DNA from 2 places in the Halomonas sp. 707D4 genome. Region 1 is predicted to be linked to the other one. Evidence: predicted binding sites of a transcription regulator. Region 1 holds the regulator's gene; the other holds the start of a gene.
What was found. The regulator PhoB, encoded in region 1, activates phosphate uptake and scavenging genes when phosphate is short. The targets are predictions, from matches to a motif close to TGTCATANNNNTGTCANA.

Region 1 (7,717 bases):
GTAGTGGGTGGAGCTTGCCCGCTCGTGGATGTCCTGGGCGATGAAGTAGATGCGCAGGTAGCGGTTGAGCTTCGCGCTTCCACGCTGGCCTTCCAGGCGGCGAAAGATCATCTCCTTGGCCTGGTTGAGCGCGGCCACCACCTGGCCGTTCTGGCGCGCCAGCGCCACCCGGCGCGCCTCCACGTCCACCCCGCGCACCGGCTCGAACAGCGCGGATTTCAGAATCAGGAACTCGCCCAGCGTCTTGTAGACCCGCGCCATGCTCTGCTTGACCGGCTGGCGGGAGAACAGCGCACACCAGATCACCGAGATCAACCCGTACCAGGCGGCACCGCCCAGCAGCAGAAGCTGGCGCGAGGCGACGTCCGCGTCCACGCCGCCGTGCTGTTCGATGTTGATCATCGAGTAGATCGACAGAATCAGCGTGCCCGAGGCGATGGTGGCGTAGCGCTGGCCGATGGCGCCGAGCATGATCAGCGTGAAGGCGGAAACCCCGAGGCCAAGCGCGAACATCCACGGCCAGGAAAACAGCCACTGCACGATGAAGGAGGCCGAGGCAAAGCACACGAGCGTGACGGCAAGCGCCTGAAGACGGCCCTGCCAGCTGTCGTCGGTTTCCGATAGCGCGCAGGCGATGATGCCCAGAAAGAGTGGAATCACCAGCCCCACGTCACCTTGAAACGCGCTCAGCGCCAGCGCCCCGCTGAAGGCGATGAACACGCGCAGGCTGTAGGCGAATTTATCCAGGGTCCACAGGCGACGCAGCGGCAGGGCGATGGGCATAGTGTCTCTTCGTTGGAATTTTAGACTTTAGTATAACAACGTTAGCGCGCGGCTGACCACGGCGGTCAGGCGTCGATGTCACTCCATCAGCACCACCCGCTTGCCGAGGTTGTCGCCTTCGAGTACGCCGATGAGCGCTGCGGCGACGCTATCGAGTCCGCCGGTCATGATGTCCAGCCGCCAGTCGAGCGTGCGCTTCATTACCTGTGGCGCCATGAAGCGCTGAAACGTCTCCCAGTGCTTGAGGTAGTGCGGTACCACGAACGGCGTGACCTTAACGCGATTCGCCGCAAGCGTTGCGATGTTTGCTGGTCCTTGGCGTGGATTCGTCGACTGGTATTGGCTCACCAGCCCGCACAGAACGATCCGCCCATGGCGGCGCATCGCCTCGATCGTCGCATGAAACGCCGCTCCACCCACGTTTTCGAAGCCGAGCGTCACGCCCTCCGTCGCGGCATCCAGAAGCTGGGCGGCGTAGTCGGGGTGGCGGTGATCGAGTACCGTATCGAACCCCAGGCGGGCAAGCCAAGCGCGTTTGTCCGGACGTCCGGCAGTGACGATCACCCGCGCGCCCCGACGTCTGGCGAGCTGAGCGGCAAGCGACCCCACCGCGCCGGCGGCGGCGTTGACCAGCACGGTGTCGTCGGGCATGGGTGCACCGAGATGTTCCATGCCTACCCAGGCGGTGAACCCCGTCATGCCCAGTGGGTGCAGGTAGGCGAGCGGGTCGATTCCGGAAGAAACCCTGATCAGCCCGCTCGCCTCGCTTGCCACGAGTTCCTGCATGGGCAGATGTCCTACGACAAGATCACCCGGCGTGAAACCCACCTCACGACTGTGCAGCACCTCGGCCAACGCCCACCCCGAAAGCGCGCTTGTTGCCTGCCAGCGTTCGATGTAACCGTAGCCCTCGGCATGCATGCGGGTGCGCATGTAGGGGTCGACACTGATGTAGCGTGGGCGCAGGAGCAAACGTGGGCTGAGGGGCAATGATACGGGACGCGATTCGATATGGCGGGGCAAAAGTGGGCCATCGGGGCGGGCGCTAAGCCTTAAACCGCGCGTGGTGAGCGTGTTGTCGGTCATGCTGGGCACTCGAAAACCGCGCGAAGCGAAGGTGCTGTCGAAACGGCCCGCCATCGAAGGCGAGCCGCAAGGTGCTACAGATGCTTCAACAGCTTCTGCAGCTTGGTCATGTCGCTGGAGTCGCCGACCAGGCGGACATCGCCTTCCATCATGCCGTGCAGGAAGGCTTGCTGGGTCGGTTTCTTGAGTATCTTGAGCGCGGCGTCCTGATCGCGAAAGCGCAGCTCCAGATCCAGGTCGATGGGCAGGCCTTTGCCGGTGTCGATGCCTTGCGGCGACATCCGGTAGTAGCGGGCAGTGCCGAGGTCTTCCGTGGCAATGCCCCAGTTCAAGCCGCGCATGCGCTCGAGCTGCTCCTTGAAGCGCGGCTTGCGACGCAGGGCGCGCTTGAGCATCAGCCCGAGCAGCCATAGCGTCAGGCGAAGTTTCATCAGGAAACGGCGTCCTTGAGCGCCTTGCCGGGCTTGAACGCGACGTTCTTGCTGGCCGGAATGTTCAGCGGCGCGCCGGTCTGCGGGTTCTTGCCGGTACGGGCGGCGCGTTCGCGCACGGTGAAGGTGCCGAAGCCGATCAGGGCCACGTCTTCGCCCTTGGCGACGCTGTTGGTGATCTCGTCGAGAATGACGTTGAGAACCTGGCCAGCCTTGTCCTTGGAAAGGTCGGCGCTCTCAGCAATCGCGGCGGCGAGTTCAGGTTTGCGCATGGTGAAATCTCCCTGATGAAAAAAAGCATAACGCTTGAGTGTTGTTGGACCCTGAGGGTCGGAACGTTCTGGCCTTGCCGTGAACAGCGAGCATCAGCCTAGCAGCGCAGGCACTGCTCTGGAAAGCTCCACTTTCCGTCTGACGCAGGCGCCTGTCAACGCAAAGCCGACCAAACGACCGTCTTTATCTTCGCCGAGGGCGCACAGCGCATCGCCTTCGCCCTCGAGGCGCCAGCGCGCAACCGGCGCGACCGGCGGGTAGGCCACCACCGGCAGCAGTGGCGTTTTCACCACCACCGGCCAGGCGCCGAGGGCCACCGGCGTCGGCTGGCCGCCGAGCGTGGCGGCCAGCGCCTGGATACTGGCCTGAAGCGGCTGGACGTACATGGCGTTGACGCCATCGATGCAGGCGACATCGCCCAGAGCGTAGACATGCGGGTGCGAGGTGCGCAGGGTGCGATCCACGTGGATGCCGCTCTCGTCGGCCGAAAGCCCCGCCGCCTGGGCGAGCTCAACGCGCGGGGCGAGGCCGGTGGCCAGCAGGACCGCGTCCACCGTGTGCGATGCGCCGTCGTCGAGCGTCAGGGCAAGGGCGTCGTGGTCGTCGCGCTGAATGGCGTCCACTCGGCGGCCCAGGGCCAGGGTGATGCCGCCGGCCGCGAAGGCGCTGCCCAGCGCCTCGCCCAGAGGTTCAGGCAGAAGGCGCGGCAGCGGCGTCGACTCGGGGGCGATCAGCGTGACGGCGTGGCCGCCGGCGCACAGGTCGTCGGCGAACTCGCAGCCCACCAGGCCCGCGCCGATCACCGCGACGCGCGCCGGGCCCTTGGCCAGCGCAGCGCGAAAGCGGCGGTAGTCGTCGAGATCGTTGACGGTGAAAAAGCGCTCGGCAATCGGTTCCGGGATGCTCATCGCGCGGCGTGGCGCGGCCCCGGTGGCCAGCACGAGGTCCTTGAAGTACAGGGTGCTTCCATCATCGAGGTCGAGGCGCTGCTGCTCGGTGTCCAGCGCGACGACCCGGGTGTTCGCCCGCACGGTGGCCTCGAGCTCCCCGGCCAGTGCTTCGGCGTCTTGCCTGACCAGCGCCTCGGGGGCGAGGCGCTTGGCGAAGCCGGTGGAAAGCAGTGGCTTGGTGTAGTCGTCTGCGCTGTCGGCGCTCACCAGGGTGATCGAGCGGGTATCGCCCTGGCGGCGCAGCGCGCGGGCCAGGCCGATGCCGGCCATGCCGGTGCCGACGATGATCATGTCCACCGTCGTCGCGCGGCGGTCGTCAGAGGAGGGGGCCATACCATCACCCGGGTAGTTGTCTGCGTTTCGAGAAAAGCGAATCCAGCCGTCATGTTACACTAGCCGACAAGACTTCACCGCCTTGGAGACCGTGTGACGCCCTCTACCTTGCAGGCTCGTTCCTTCCTTCGCTGGCAGCCGGTGGCCGCGCTGCGCCCGGCCATGAGTGCCCCCTGGTGGCAGTGGGTCGCCTCGCTGGATTCACTGACCGCGCGGCTGGTGGCGGCCGGGGGCTCGCGCCCGTTCCGGGTGCGCCTGCTGTACCAGGGGGTGGGGGTTCCTCGGCGCGACGAGGCGCGGGCGCTGGGGCTTGCACCGCGCCGACTCGCCTGGCTGCGCGAGGTGGCGCTGTGCGTGGACGAGCGGCCCTGGGTCGTGGCGCGCTCGGTGGCGGCGCTCACGGATCTCCAGGGCCAGCACCTGGAGCGGCTGGGCGAGCGTTCGCTGGGCAGTTGGCTGTTTCGCCAGCCGGACCTGGTGCGCGGGCCGATGTTCGCCACCGCCCAGACGCCGGCCTTCGTCTCTCGGCTGTGCGCGCCGGACGCCACGGGCCTGTGGGCGCGCCGCTCGGTTCTGTCCCACGGCGGGCTTTCGCTGCTGGTGCAAGAAGGGTTTTTATCCACCATGGCGGATGATCTCGGCCTGGCGACGCGCTAGGCTTGAACCGCGTTTTGTCTTGACGAGGTAAGCATGGACCGTTCTCTGCTGCGCCCGACCGGGTGGTCCCGGGCGGCTGATTTCATCACCCTGATGCGCCTGGACCGGCCCATCGGCACCTGGCTTCTGATGTGGCCGACCCTCTGGGCGCTGTGGGTCGCCGCCGAGGGCGTGCCGGGACGCGGGCTGCTCTTGATCTTCGTCGCCGGGGTCTATGCCATGCGTGCGGCGGGCTGCGTGGTCAACGACTACGCCGACCGCCATTTCGATGGCCACGTCAAGCGCACCAGGCACCGGCCGCTGGCGACCGGGCGAATCAGCGAAACCGAAGCCAAGGGGCTGTTCATCGTGCTGGTGGCGGTGTCGTTCATCCTGGTGCTGTTGACCAACGCCTTCACCGTGATGCTTTCGGTGGGCGGGCTTTTGCTTGCCGCCGCCTACCCGTTCATGAAGCGCTACACCCACTTCCCCCAGGTGGTGCTGGGGGCGGCGTTCTCCTGGGCGATTCCCATGGCCTTCGGCGCCACGCTCGGCCATGTACCGCTGGAGGCGTGGGTGCTGTTTCTGGCCAACGTGTTGTGGACCGTCGCCTACGACACCCAGTACGCCATGGTCGACCGCGACGATGACCTTAAGATCGGCATCAAGTCCACCGCCGTATTGTTCGGCGATGCCGACCGGCTCATCATCGGGCTGTTGCAGCTGGCCACGCTCGCGCTCCTGGCCTGGGTCGGCGTTCGCGTGGGACTGGGCGGCTTCTTCTGGCTGGGGCTCGCGGCGATGGCCGCTACCTTCGTGCATCAGCAGCGCTTGATCGTCCACCGCGAGCGTGACGCCTGTTTCCAGGCGTTTCTGAACAACCATTGGTCGGGGCTTGTGCTCTTTGCCGGGCTCGCCTTGAGCTATTGGCCGGTGGCGGGCTAATGTAACGCTTGTCATAAAAATGTCACCTGGCCATGGTGTGATTGTCATCGCTATGTCATCGACCCCCTTCGCCGGAACCCCGAGGCCCGCCCATGACCGCCAAGACCGTTTTGATCGTCGACGATGAGGCGCCGATTCGCGAGATGATCGCCGTGGCGCTGGAAATGGCGGACTACCGCGTGCTGGAAGCGGACAACGCCCAGGATGCCCACGCCCTGGTGGTCGATCACCAGCCGGATCTTCTGCTGCTCGACTGGATGATGCCCGGCACCAGCGGCATCGAGCTTGCCCGTCGTCTCAAGCGTGAAGAGGCGACCGCAGAGCTGCCCATCATCATGCTCACCGCCAAGGGCGAGGAGGACAACAAGATCCAGGGCCTGGAAGCCGGTGCCGACGACTACATCACCAAGCCCTTCTCGCCGCGCGAGCTGGTGGCACGGCTGAAGGCCGTGCTGCGCCGTACCACGCCGCGCGGCATGGAAGATCCGGTCGAGATCAACGGCCTCTTGCTCGACCCGGTGAGTCACCGGGTGAGTGCTCATGGCAAGGCGCTCGAGATGGGGCCGACCGAGTATCGTCTTCTGCAGTTCTTCATGACCCACCAGGAGCGCGCCTACACGCGCAGCCAGCTGCTCGATCAGGTATGGGGCGGCAACGTCTACGTGGAGGAGCGCACCGTCGACGTGCATATCCGCCGGCTGCGCAAGGCGCTGGGCGAGGCGCACCAGAACCTGATCCAGACGGTACGCGGCACGGGGTATCGCTTCTCCGCCCGGGTGTAACGCATGCACCTGTGGAGCCGGGAGCTTTGGCGCATCGCGTGGCTGGGCACGCTCGGCGTCGTGCTGGGCTGGCTCTTCGGCGCCCCGGGCTTCGGACTCGCCCTCGGTTTGGCGGCGTGCCTTTTCCACCACTTGCGTCAGCTGCGCGCGCTCTACCAGTGGCTCACTCTCGAGCCCAGCGAAGAGCCGCCCGCCGCCAAGGGGCTATGGGGCGACCTGCTCGATCGCCTGTACCGCTACCAGAAAAGCCAGCGCATCACCCAGGGGCGCCTGCGGGCCATGCTTGCACGCATTCAGGAGTCTTCCGAGGCGATGCGCGACAGCGTGGTGATGCTCGACCGCCACGGTGATCTCGAGTGGTGGAACAGCGCCGCCACCGAGATGCTCGGACTGCAGACCGCTCATGACCGGGGCCAGCACATCACCAACCTGCTGCGCGACCCGGGGTTCGTGCGCTACTTCGCCTCACGGGAGTACGGCGAGCCCTTGACGTTGACCTCGCCCATCGACGAGCGGCGCATTCTCCAGTACCAGATCACGCTCTACGGCGACGACGAACGCCTGCTGATGGCGCGGGACATCACCCGCCTGCACCGCCTCGAACAAATGCGCCAGGACTTCGTCGCCAACGTCTCTCACGAGCTGCGCACGCCCCTGACGGTGCTGTCGGGGTATCTCGAAACCTACGGTGACCTGAGCGATCAGTTGCCGCCGCGCCTCGGGCGGGGCATCCTGCAGATGCAGGCGCAGACCCGGCGGATGGAGAACCTGGTCAACGATCTGCTGCTGCTTTCCCGATTGGAGATCGACCAGGGCGGGAAGGACCATCACCCCCTGGCGCTGACGCCGCTTCTCGACAGCATCTGCCAGGACGCCCGCGCGCTCTCCGCCCAGCAACACGAGACGCCCCAGCGCATCGAACTCGACCTTGAAGGCGATCTTCGCCTGATGGGAAGCGAGCAGGAGTTGCGCAGCGCCATTTCCAACCTGGCCTTCAACGCCGTGCGCTATACGCCCGCTGGCAGTCACATCGTCCTGCGGAGTGGCGTGCTGCCGACCGGCGAGGCGTATGTCGAGGTCCAGGATGACGGTCACGGCATCGACCCCATTCACATCCCCCGCCTCACCGAGCGCTTCTATCGCGTGGACAAGGGCCGCAGTACCGCCACCGGTGGAACCGGGCTCGGACTTGCCATCGTCAAGCACGTTCTGCTGCGCCACGACGCCCGGCTTGTGATCGACTCGCTTCCCGAGCAGGGGGCGCGCTTTCGCTGCGTCTTTCCTGCGACCCGCCTGCATTCGACCTGATATCGCTTCAGCATTGCGGTGTGTCGAGTTGGCAATGCGTACGGGTCAAACTGTGCGCATGTGTCATTTATAGCCACCTGATATCGCAAATCTGACCCAGGGCAATACTTTTTGTACAACTTGTGTATTAATTTAAATATTTGATTTTAAATATATATTTATTTTTTTGTAAATATTGGCACGAGCGCTG
Region 2 (7,717 bases), on a different contig from region 1:
ACACCGCAGGCTTCGGCATCGTCCAGAGCCTGATCGACTACTCGTCGCAGAGCACCTACGGGCGCACCTTCTTCGTGGGGCTGCTCAACACGCTGCTGGTGGGCGGGCTCGGCGTACTCGCCGCCACGCTCATCGGTTTCATCGTCGGCATTGCAAGGCTCTCGCCCAACTGGCTGATCGCCAAGCTGGCCGCCGCCTATATCGAGACCTTTCGCAACATCCCGCTGCTTCTGCAGATATTCTTCTGGTACTTCGCCGTGCTGCGCACGCTGCCCGGGGCCCGGGACAGCCTCTCCTTCGGTGAAGTGTTTTTCTTGAACGTGCGCGGGCTCTACCTGCCGGAGCCCCTGTTCGAATCCGGCTTCGGCCTGATTCCGCTGGCCTTCGGGGTGGCGATCGTTGCGAGCATCGCGCTGATCGTCTGGAACAAGCGCCGCCACGAGGCCACCGGCAAACGCCTGCCGGCCTACTGGCTGTCGTTTGCGCTGATCGTTGGCCTTCCGCTTCTTGTGCTGCTGGCCTCGGGGGTACCGATCACCTGGGACGTGCCCGAGCTCAGAGGCTTCAACTTCCGCGGCGGCGTGACGGTGATTCCGGAGTTTCTGGCGCTGTGGCTCGCGCTTTCGATCTACACCGCCTCCTTCATCGCCGAGATCGTGCGCTCGGGCATCCAGGCGATCTCCCACGGCCAGACCGAGGCCGCCCAGGCCTTGAGCCTGCCGCGCAACCTGATCCTGCGCCTGGTGGTCATTCCCCAGGCCATGCGCGTGATCATTCCGCCACTGACCAGCCAGTACCTGAACCTGATCAAGAACTCGTCGCTGGCGACGGCCATCGGCTACCCGGATCTCGTGTCGGTGTTCGCCGGTACCACGCTGAACCAGACCGGCCAGGCCATCGAGGTCATCGCCATGACCATGGCGGTCTATCTGAGTATCAGCCTTACGGTCTCCATGTTCATGAACTGGTTCAACGCCCGCGTGGCGCTGGTCGAACGCTAGGCAAGGGTGGAAACAAACCATGATCCATAATCGCACCATGATCGACCCGCGCCCGGCCCCGAGAAACACCCTCGGCCCCGTGGCGTGGCTGCGCACCCGCCTCTTCAACGGTCCCATCAACACGCTGTTCACGCTGATCGGCCTGTACGTGCTCTACCTGCTGGTGGTACCCACGGTGCAGTGGGCGTTCATCGACGCCGACTGGGTGGGCACCACCCGGGACGACTGCTCCCGGGAGGGCGCCTGCTGGGTGTTCATCAACGCGCGCTTCACCCAGTTCATCTATGGCCTCTACCCGCGCTCGGAGATCTGGCGGGCCAACATCGTCTTCGCAGGCTTCTTCGCGCTGATCGCCTGGCTCGCCATTCCGCGCCTGCCCCTGAAGCGCTGGGTAGCGGCCTTCGCGCTGCTGGTCTTCCCGGTGATCGCCTTCGTGCTGCTGCACGGCGGCTACTTCGATCTGCCCCGGGTACCCACCCACCGCTGGGGCGGGCTGATGCTCACGCTGCTGCTGGCCACCGTCGGCATGGTGGGGGCCCTGCCCATCGGCATCGTGCTGGCGCTGGGCCGGCGCTCGAACATGCCCATCGTCAAGAGCTTCTCGGTGGTGTTCATCGAGTTCTGGCGCGGGGTGCCCTTGATCACGGTACTGTTCATGGCCTCGGTCATGCTGCCGCTGTTTCTACCCACGGGCATCACCGTGGATCGGCTGGTGCGGGCGCTGATCGGCATCACGCTGTTCCAGAGCGCCTACATGGCCGAGGTGATTCGCGGCGGGCTGCAGGCGATTCCCAAGGGCCAGGAGGAGGCCGCCGCGGCGCTGGGCATGACCTACTGGAAGCGCATGGGGCTGATCGTCATGCCCCAGGCGCTGAAGATGATGATTCCCGGCATCGTGAATACCTTCATTTCGCTGTTCAAGGACACCACGCTTGTGATGATCATCGGGCTCTTCGATCTTCTCGGCATCGTCCAGGCCGCGCTTTCCGACTCCCGCTGGCTGGGTTTCTCGCTGGAAGGCTACGTGTTCGCCGCGTTCATGTTCTGGATCTTCTGTTTCAGCATGTCGCGCTACAGCCAGTATCTCGAACGCCGCCTCAACACCGGCCACAAGCGCTAACGCCGCTACTTGATTCAAGGATAACCTCATGAGCGAAGCAGCTTTGAAACCCCAGGACCTGATGGTCGAGATGCGCGGCGTCAACAAGTGGTACGGCGACTTCCACGTGCTGCGCGACATTCACCTCGAAGTGAAGCGCGGCGAGCGCATCGTGATCTGCGGGCCTTCGGGCTCGGGCAAGTCGACCATGATTCGCTGCATCAACCACCTGGAAGAGCATCAGCAGGGCGATATCGTCGTGGGCGGCGTACCGCTCACCCAGGACGTCAAGCGCATCGAGCAGGTGCGCCGCAGCGTCGGCATGGTGTTCCAGCACTTCAACCTGTTTCCGCACCTGTCGGTGCTGGAGAACTGCTGCATCGCGCCGATGTGGGTGCAGAAGAAACCGCGCCGCGAAGCCGAGGCCCAGGCGATGAAGTACCTGGAACGGGTGCGCATCGCCGAGCAGGCCAGGAAGTACCCGGGCCAGCTCTCCGGCGGCCAGCAGCAGCGCGTGGCCATCGCCCGCTCGCTATGCATGCATCCGGACGTGATGCTGTTCGACGAGCCCACCTCGGCGCTCGACCCGGAAATGATCAAGGAAGTGCTGGACGTCATGATCGAGCTCGCCAACGAAGGCATGACGATGCTCTGCGTGACCCACGAGATGGGCTTCGCCAAGACCGTGGCGGACCGGGTGATCTTCATGGATCAGGGCCAGATCATCGAGGAGAACGCGCCGGAGCCGTTCTTCAACGACCCGCAGTCCGAGCGCACCCGGCTCTTTTTGAGCCAGATCCTCGGCCACTAGCCCCACTCGGTGATGCTGGCAGGCAAAAGCGCCGGCTGCTCGCGATGCCTCGTGAGCGGCCGGTCGGCAAGCGCAGTGAGCAGTATCTGCAGCGGGTCGCCGTGGCTCACCACCAGAATCACCTCTCCCGTGTAGCGCTGCTCCAGCGCCTCGATCGCCTCGCGCATGCGCGCCGCCACCCGACTCACGGGTTCGACCCCGCCGGTGTCGTGCTCGGCACTGGCGGCGTCCTGCTCCCAGACCGTCGGATAGGCGCTGTCGGCGCCCCCCTCGAACTCACCGAATCCCCGTTCGCGCAGGCGAGTATCCGCTGCCATGGCAAGGCCGAAGGCCTCGGCCACGCGCCGGGCGGTGTGGGTAGTGCGCAAGAAATCCGAATGGATCACCTTCGTGGGCCTGGGCCAGGTCCAGTGCGCGATCCTGTCATTGAGCTGGCGCTGGCCGGTGTCGGAAAGCCCGAAAGCCTCGAGCCCGCGCTCCGGTGAGCTTATGATCAGCCCGCGTTCGTTGGCCTGACTATGGCCGTGACGCATGAGCAGATAGCGATTGCGCCAATGGTATAAGGAGCCCTGTAAAGTGCTTGACATAAGTTTGTCACAAACCCTACGTTGAAGAAGTGTCGTTTTCGAAAAACAAACATTTTATGCGCAGTAGCGAAACTCACGCCGCTTACATTGCCATACGACGCTCAAAACTGCGCATGACTTCATAAAAATAACCCCACAATCGAGGTTCACATGGCTACCTTCACTGCTTCCAAGCGCGCCTACAAGCGTTCGCTGCTGGCGGGCGCGGTTCTGCCCCTGGCATTGTTGTCCACCCATGCCTTCGCCGAGTGCGAGCGTGGCGATCTGGATGCCCTCTACTGCGATGAAAACGGTGACCTAGTCGCCGACCGGCCGACGGACGAGTCCAAATGGCTCGACCCGGACACGCTGATCTTCGCCTATACCCCGGTGGAAGATCCTGCCATCTATACCGACATCTGGCAGCCCTTCATCGACCACCTCTCCGAAGTGACCGGGCGCGACGTGCGCTTTTTCGCCGTCCAGTCCAACGCCGCCCAGGTCGAAGCGATGCGCAGCGGCCGGCTGCACATCGCCGGGTTCTCGACGGGCCCCACCCCCTTCGCCGTGAACCTGGCCGGGGCCGTGCCCTTCGCGCTTATGGGCTCCGACGACGGCCAGTTCGGCTATACGCTGCAGATCTTCACCCACGCCGATTCCGATATCCAGGACCTGGAGGATCTCAAGGGCAAGCGCGTGGCTCACACCTCGCCCACCTCCAACTCCGGCAACCTGGCGCCCCGGGCGCTGTTGCCCGAACTCGGCATCACCCCGGACGAGGATTACGAGGTCGTCTACTCCGGCAGCCATGACCAGTCGATGCTGGGCGTGGTCGCTCGCGACTACGACGCCGCGCCGGTGGCCTCGGAGGTGGTGGATCGCATGGCCGCGCGCGGGCTCTACGATACCGATGACGTACGCATGATCTACGAGTCCGACCGTTTCCCCACCACCTCCTACAACTACGCCTACAACCTGCATCCGGATCTGGTCGAGAAGATCGAAGAGGCGTTCTTCAGCTTCGATTTCGCCGGCACCGAGCTTGGCGAGGAGTTCGAGGGCGTCGAGAAATTCATTCCGATCAATTACAAGGACAACTGGCAGGTCATCCGTACCATCCAGGCCGCCAACGGCGTGAGCTATACCCAGGAAAACCTGGAGTGACCCCGGTCGCACCGCTCACGCGGTGCGACACTCTTTCGCGAACGAGTACGATGACATGCTAGTAATCAAGGATCTGGTCAAGCAGTACGGCCATGGCGAAGCGGTGCTCAAGGGTCTGAACCTGAGCGTCGAAGGCAACACCGTGGTCTCGATCGTGGGGGCCTCCGGGGCGGGCAAGAGCACCATGCTTCGCTGCATCAACCGGCTGGTGGAGCCCACTTCCGGCTCGATCACCCTCAACGGTACCGAGCTCGTCAACCTCAAAGGAGGTGAGCTCCGGCGTGCCCGCCGCAAGATCGGCATGGTGTTCCAGGGATTCAACCTGCTCGACCGGCTCACGGTCATGGAGAACGTGCTGGCCGGCAGGCTCGGCTACGTGAACCTGTTCCAGGCCATTTCCCGGCGCTACCCTCAAGCGGACATCGACCGCGCTTTCCATCTGATGGAGCGGGTCGGCATCGCCCACTACGCCAACAAGCGCGCCGACGAGCTCTCCGGCGGCGAACGCCAGCGGGTGGGAGTGGTGCGCGCACTAATGCAGGACCCGGAGGTGCTGCTGGCGGACGAGCCCACCGCCTCGCTCGACCCGCGCACTTCCGAGCAGATCATGATGCTGCTTCAAAGCCTGGCGGCGGAGCTGTCGCTGCCGGTGCTGATCAACATCCACAACGTCGCCCAGGCGAAGACCTATACCGAGCGCGTCGTCGGTCTGCGTCACGGCAAGATGATCTTCGACGGCGCGCCTTCGGACTTCAACAAGGAAGCCTTGGAAGCGATCTACGGCGGTATCGAAGCGCCGGACGAGGAGCTTGCGCCACCGCCGCCGAAGGAGGCCTCCCATGGCGTCTCCTGACACCGCGCCGGTCCGGCACTGGAAAAAGCCTCCGTTCATCGCCAACCCGCTGCTGCGCTACGGCCTTCTGATCCTGGCCGCGGCGTACCTGATCTGGGCCTTCGGCTCGCTGCCGTTCAACTGGGCGCGAATCAGCGAGGGCCTGCCCCGGGCGGCGCGCATCTTCAGCGGCGGCTTCCCGCCGAACTTCGACCGCTACGGGCTCTTGCTCACCGGGTTCAAGGAGAGCTTCCAGATCGCCATTCTGGCAACGCTTCTGGGGGTGCTGCTGTCGATCCCCTTCGCGGTGATGGCGGCGCGCAACATCGCGCCGATGCCCCTCTACCTGGTGGGCCGCGCGATCATCATCGTCTCGCGAAGCTTTCACCCGGTCATCGTGGCGATCCTGTTCGTCGCTGCCGTGGGCTTTGGCCCGCTGGCGGGCATCCTGACCCTGACGCTCTACTCGATCGGCTTCGTCGGCAAGCTTCTGGCCGAGGAGATCGAGGAGATCGACTGGGGTCAGGTGGAGGCCATGCGCGCGGCGGGGGCGGGGTATCTGGCGACCCTCTTCTACGCGGTGTTCCCGCAGATCCTGCCGCGCCAGGTGGGGCTTTCCATGTATCAGCTCGACAGCAACCTGCGCGCGTCGGCGGTGGTGGGTATCGTGGGGGCCGGCGGTATCGGCGGCACCTTGATGAATGCCTTCGGGCGCTACGACTATGACTTCGCCTTCGCGATCCTGCTGGTGATCATCGCGGTGATTCTGCTGAGCGAAGGCGTGAGCGGTTGGGTAAGGAAAAAGATATGGTAGATCACGCCGAACGACTCGCCGACCGCGTCTGGCAACGTTATGACCGCAAGGCGCGCCTGACCCGCTACGCCGTGCTGCTGCTCACCTTGATGCTAGTGGTCTGGGCGCTGCGCGACATCGACATCTTCTGGCCCTGGGTGTGGGACGCCCCCAACCAGATCTCGGGCCTTGCCGGGCGCATGTGGCCACCCAGCCCGGCGGGGCTGGCCAACATCCTGAGTGCGCTGCTCGAAACCGTGCATATCGCCACCCTGGCCACCTTCCTGACCATCTTCTTCGCCCTGCCGGTGGCCTACATCGCCGCCCAGAACACCACCCCCAACCGGGTGTGCCTGTGGATCGGACGCTTCATCCTGGTGTCCAGCCGCTCGGTGAACACCATCATCTGGGCGCTGCTGTTCGTGGCGATCTTCGGCCCTGGGGTGCTGGCGGGCATTCTCGCCATCGTGTTCCGCTCCATCGGCTTCATCGGCAAGCTCATGGGCGAGGCGATCGAGGAGATCGACCGCCGCCCGGTGGAGGCGATGGAAGCCACCGGGGCCTCGAAAGCCAAGGTGATCGCCTACGCCATCGTGCCCCAGGTGATGCCTGCTTTCTTTGCCATCGTGATTCTGCGCTGGGACATCAACATCCGCGAATCCACGGTGCTGGGGCTGGTGGGAGCCGGCGGTATCGGTGTCATTCTGCAGGGCTCCATCGACACCTTCGCCTGGCCGACGGTGGCCACGATCCTTTTGGCGATCATCGTGCTGGTATTGATCGGTGAGGCGGTGACGAGCCTTCTGCGGCGCAAGGTGCTCTAGACGTTGCCGAACGGGCAGGCGTCTCGGTTGACCGACGACCGAACGCTTGCCATGTTTAAGACACATCAACGACACGGAGGACGTTACTCATGCCGACTTACATCGTGGTCGCCGACGCGGCTCGGGCGCGCATCTTCACCCACGCCGCGAACACGCTGACGGAAAAGGAGAGCCTGGTCCACGCCGAGGGGCGCCTGCACGAGGGTGACCTGGTCACCGACTCGCCCGGAGCGGACGTTCACACCGGATCGAGCGGCGCATCGCGCTCCTCCGCCGAAGGCGGCGAGGCGCTCGAGCACGAAAACGAGATGTTCGCCAAGCAGGTGACCCAGTACCTGTTCGATGTTCGTACCCGTAACACGCTGGACGAACTGATCCTCATCGCCGCACCGAAGTTCCTGGGGCTTCTGCGCGACAAGCTCGACAAGCCGACCCAGAAGCTCGTGACCCATACGCTTTCCAAGGATCTGACCAAGGCCTCCTTGGAAGAGATCGAAAAGGCGCTCGCCAACCTCAAGTGAGTGGTCGTCGAGGGCTAGACTAAAGAAGTAGAAGAGCCCGCCGATAGCTAGGCACCCCGCGCGACATAACCCGCGTAACTGATTGCCCCTAGCCATCGAGAACGTC

Region 2: phnD (phosphate/phosphite/phosphonate ABC transporter substrate-binding protein) is a predicted target of PhoB. The motif match lies at 3,493-3,510, and genes of this name have one in related genera.

The regions. Positions count from the first base shown of each region.
Region 1 covers NZ_JAMZBD010000049.1:1,613-9,329, forward strand. The annotation lists gene yccS (YccS family putative transporter) at 1-783, opposite strand, end outside; gene BIS11_RS03720 (zinc-binding dehydrogenase) at 862-1,923, opposite strand; gene BIS11_RS03725 (hypothetical protein) at 1,944-2,300, opposite strand; gene BIS11_RS03730 (HU family DNA-binding protein) at 2,300-2,659, opposite strand; gene BIS11_RS03735 (FAD-dependent oxidoreductase) at 2,666-3,856, opposite strand; gene BIS11_RS03740 (chorismate lyase) at 3,950-4,513, shown strand; gene ubiA (4-hydroxybenzoate octaprenyltransferase) at 4,547-5,437, shown strand; gene phoB (phosphate regulon transcriptional regulator PhoB) at 5,530-6,219, shown strand; gene phoR (phosphate regulon sensor histidine kinase PhoR) at 6,223-7,527, shown strand.
Region 2 covers NZ_JAMZBD010000002.1:2,068-9,784, reverse strand. The annotation lists gene BIS11_RS00135 (amino acid ABC transporter permease) at 1-1,001, shown strand, start outside; gene BIS11_RS00130 (amino acid ABC transporter permease) at 1,021-2,121, shown strand; gene BIS11_RS00125 (amino acid ABC transporter ATP-binding protein) at 2,183-2,911, shown strand; gene BIS11_RS00120 (histidine phosphatase family protein) at 2,908-3,444, opposite strand; gene phnD (phosphate/phosphite/phosphonate ABC transporter substrate-binding protein) at 3,649-4,641, shown strand; gene phnC (phosphonate ABC transporter ATP-binding protein) at 4,697-5,494, shown strand; gene phnE (phosphonate ABC transporter, permease protein PhnE) at 5,481-6,287, shown strand; gene phnE (phosphonate ABC transporter, permease protein PhnE) at 6,281-7,090, shown strand; gene BIS11_RS00095 (host attachment protein) at 7,180-7,611, shown strand.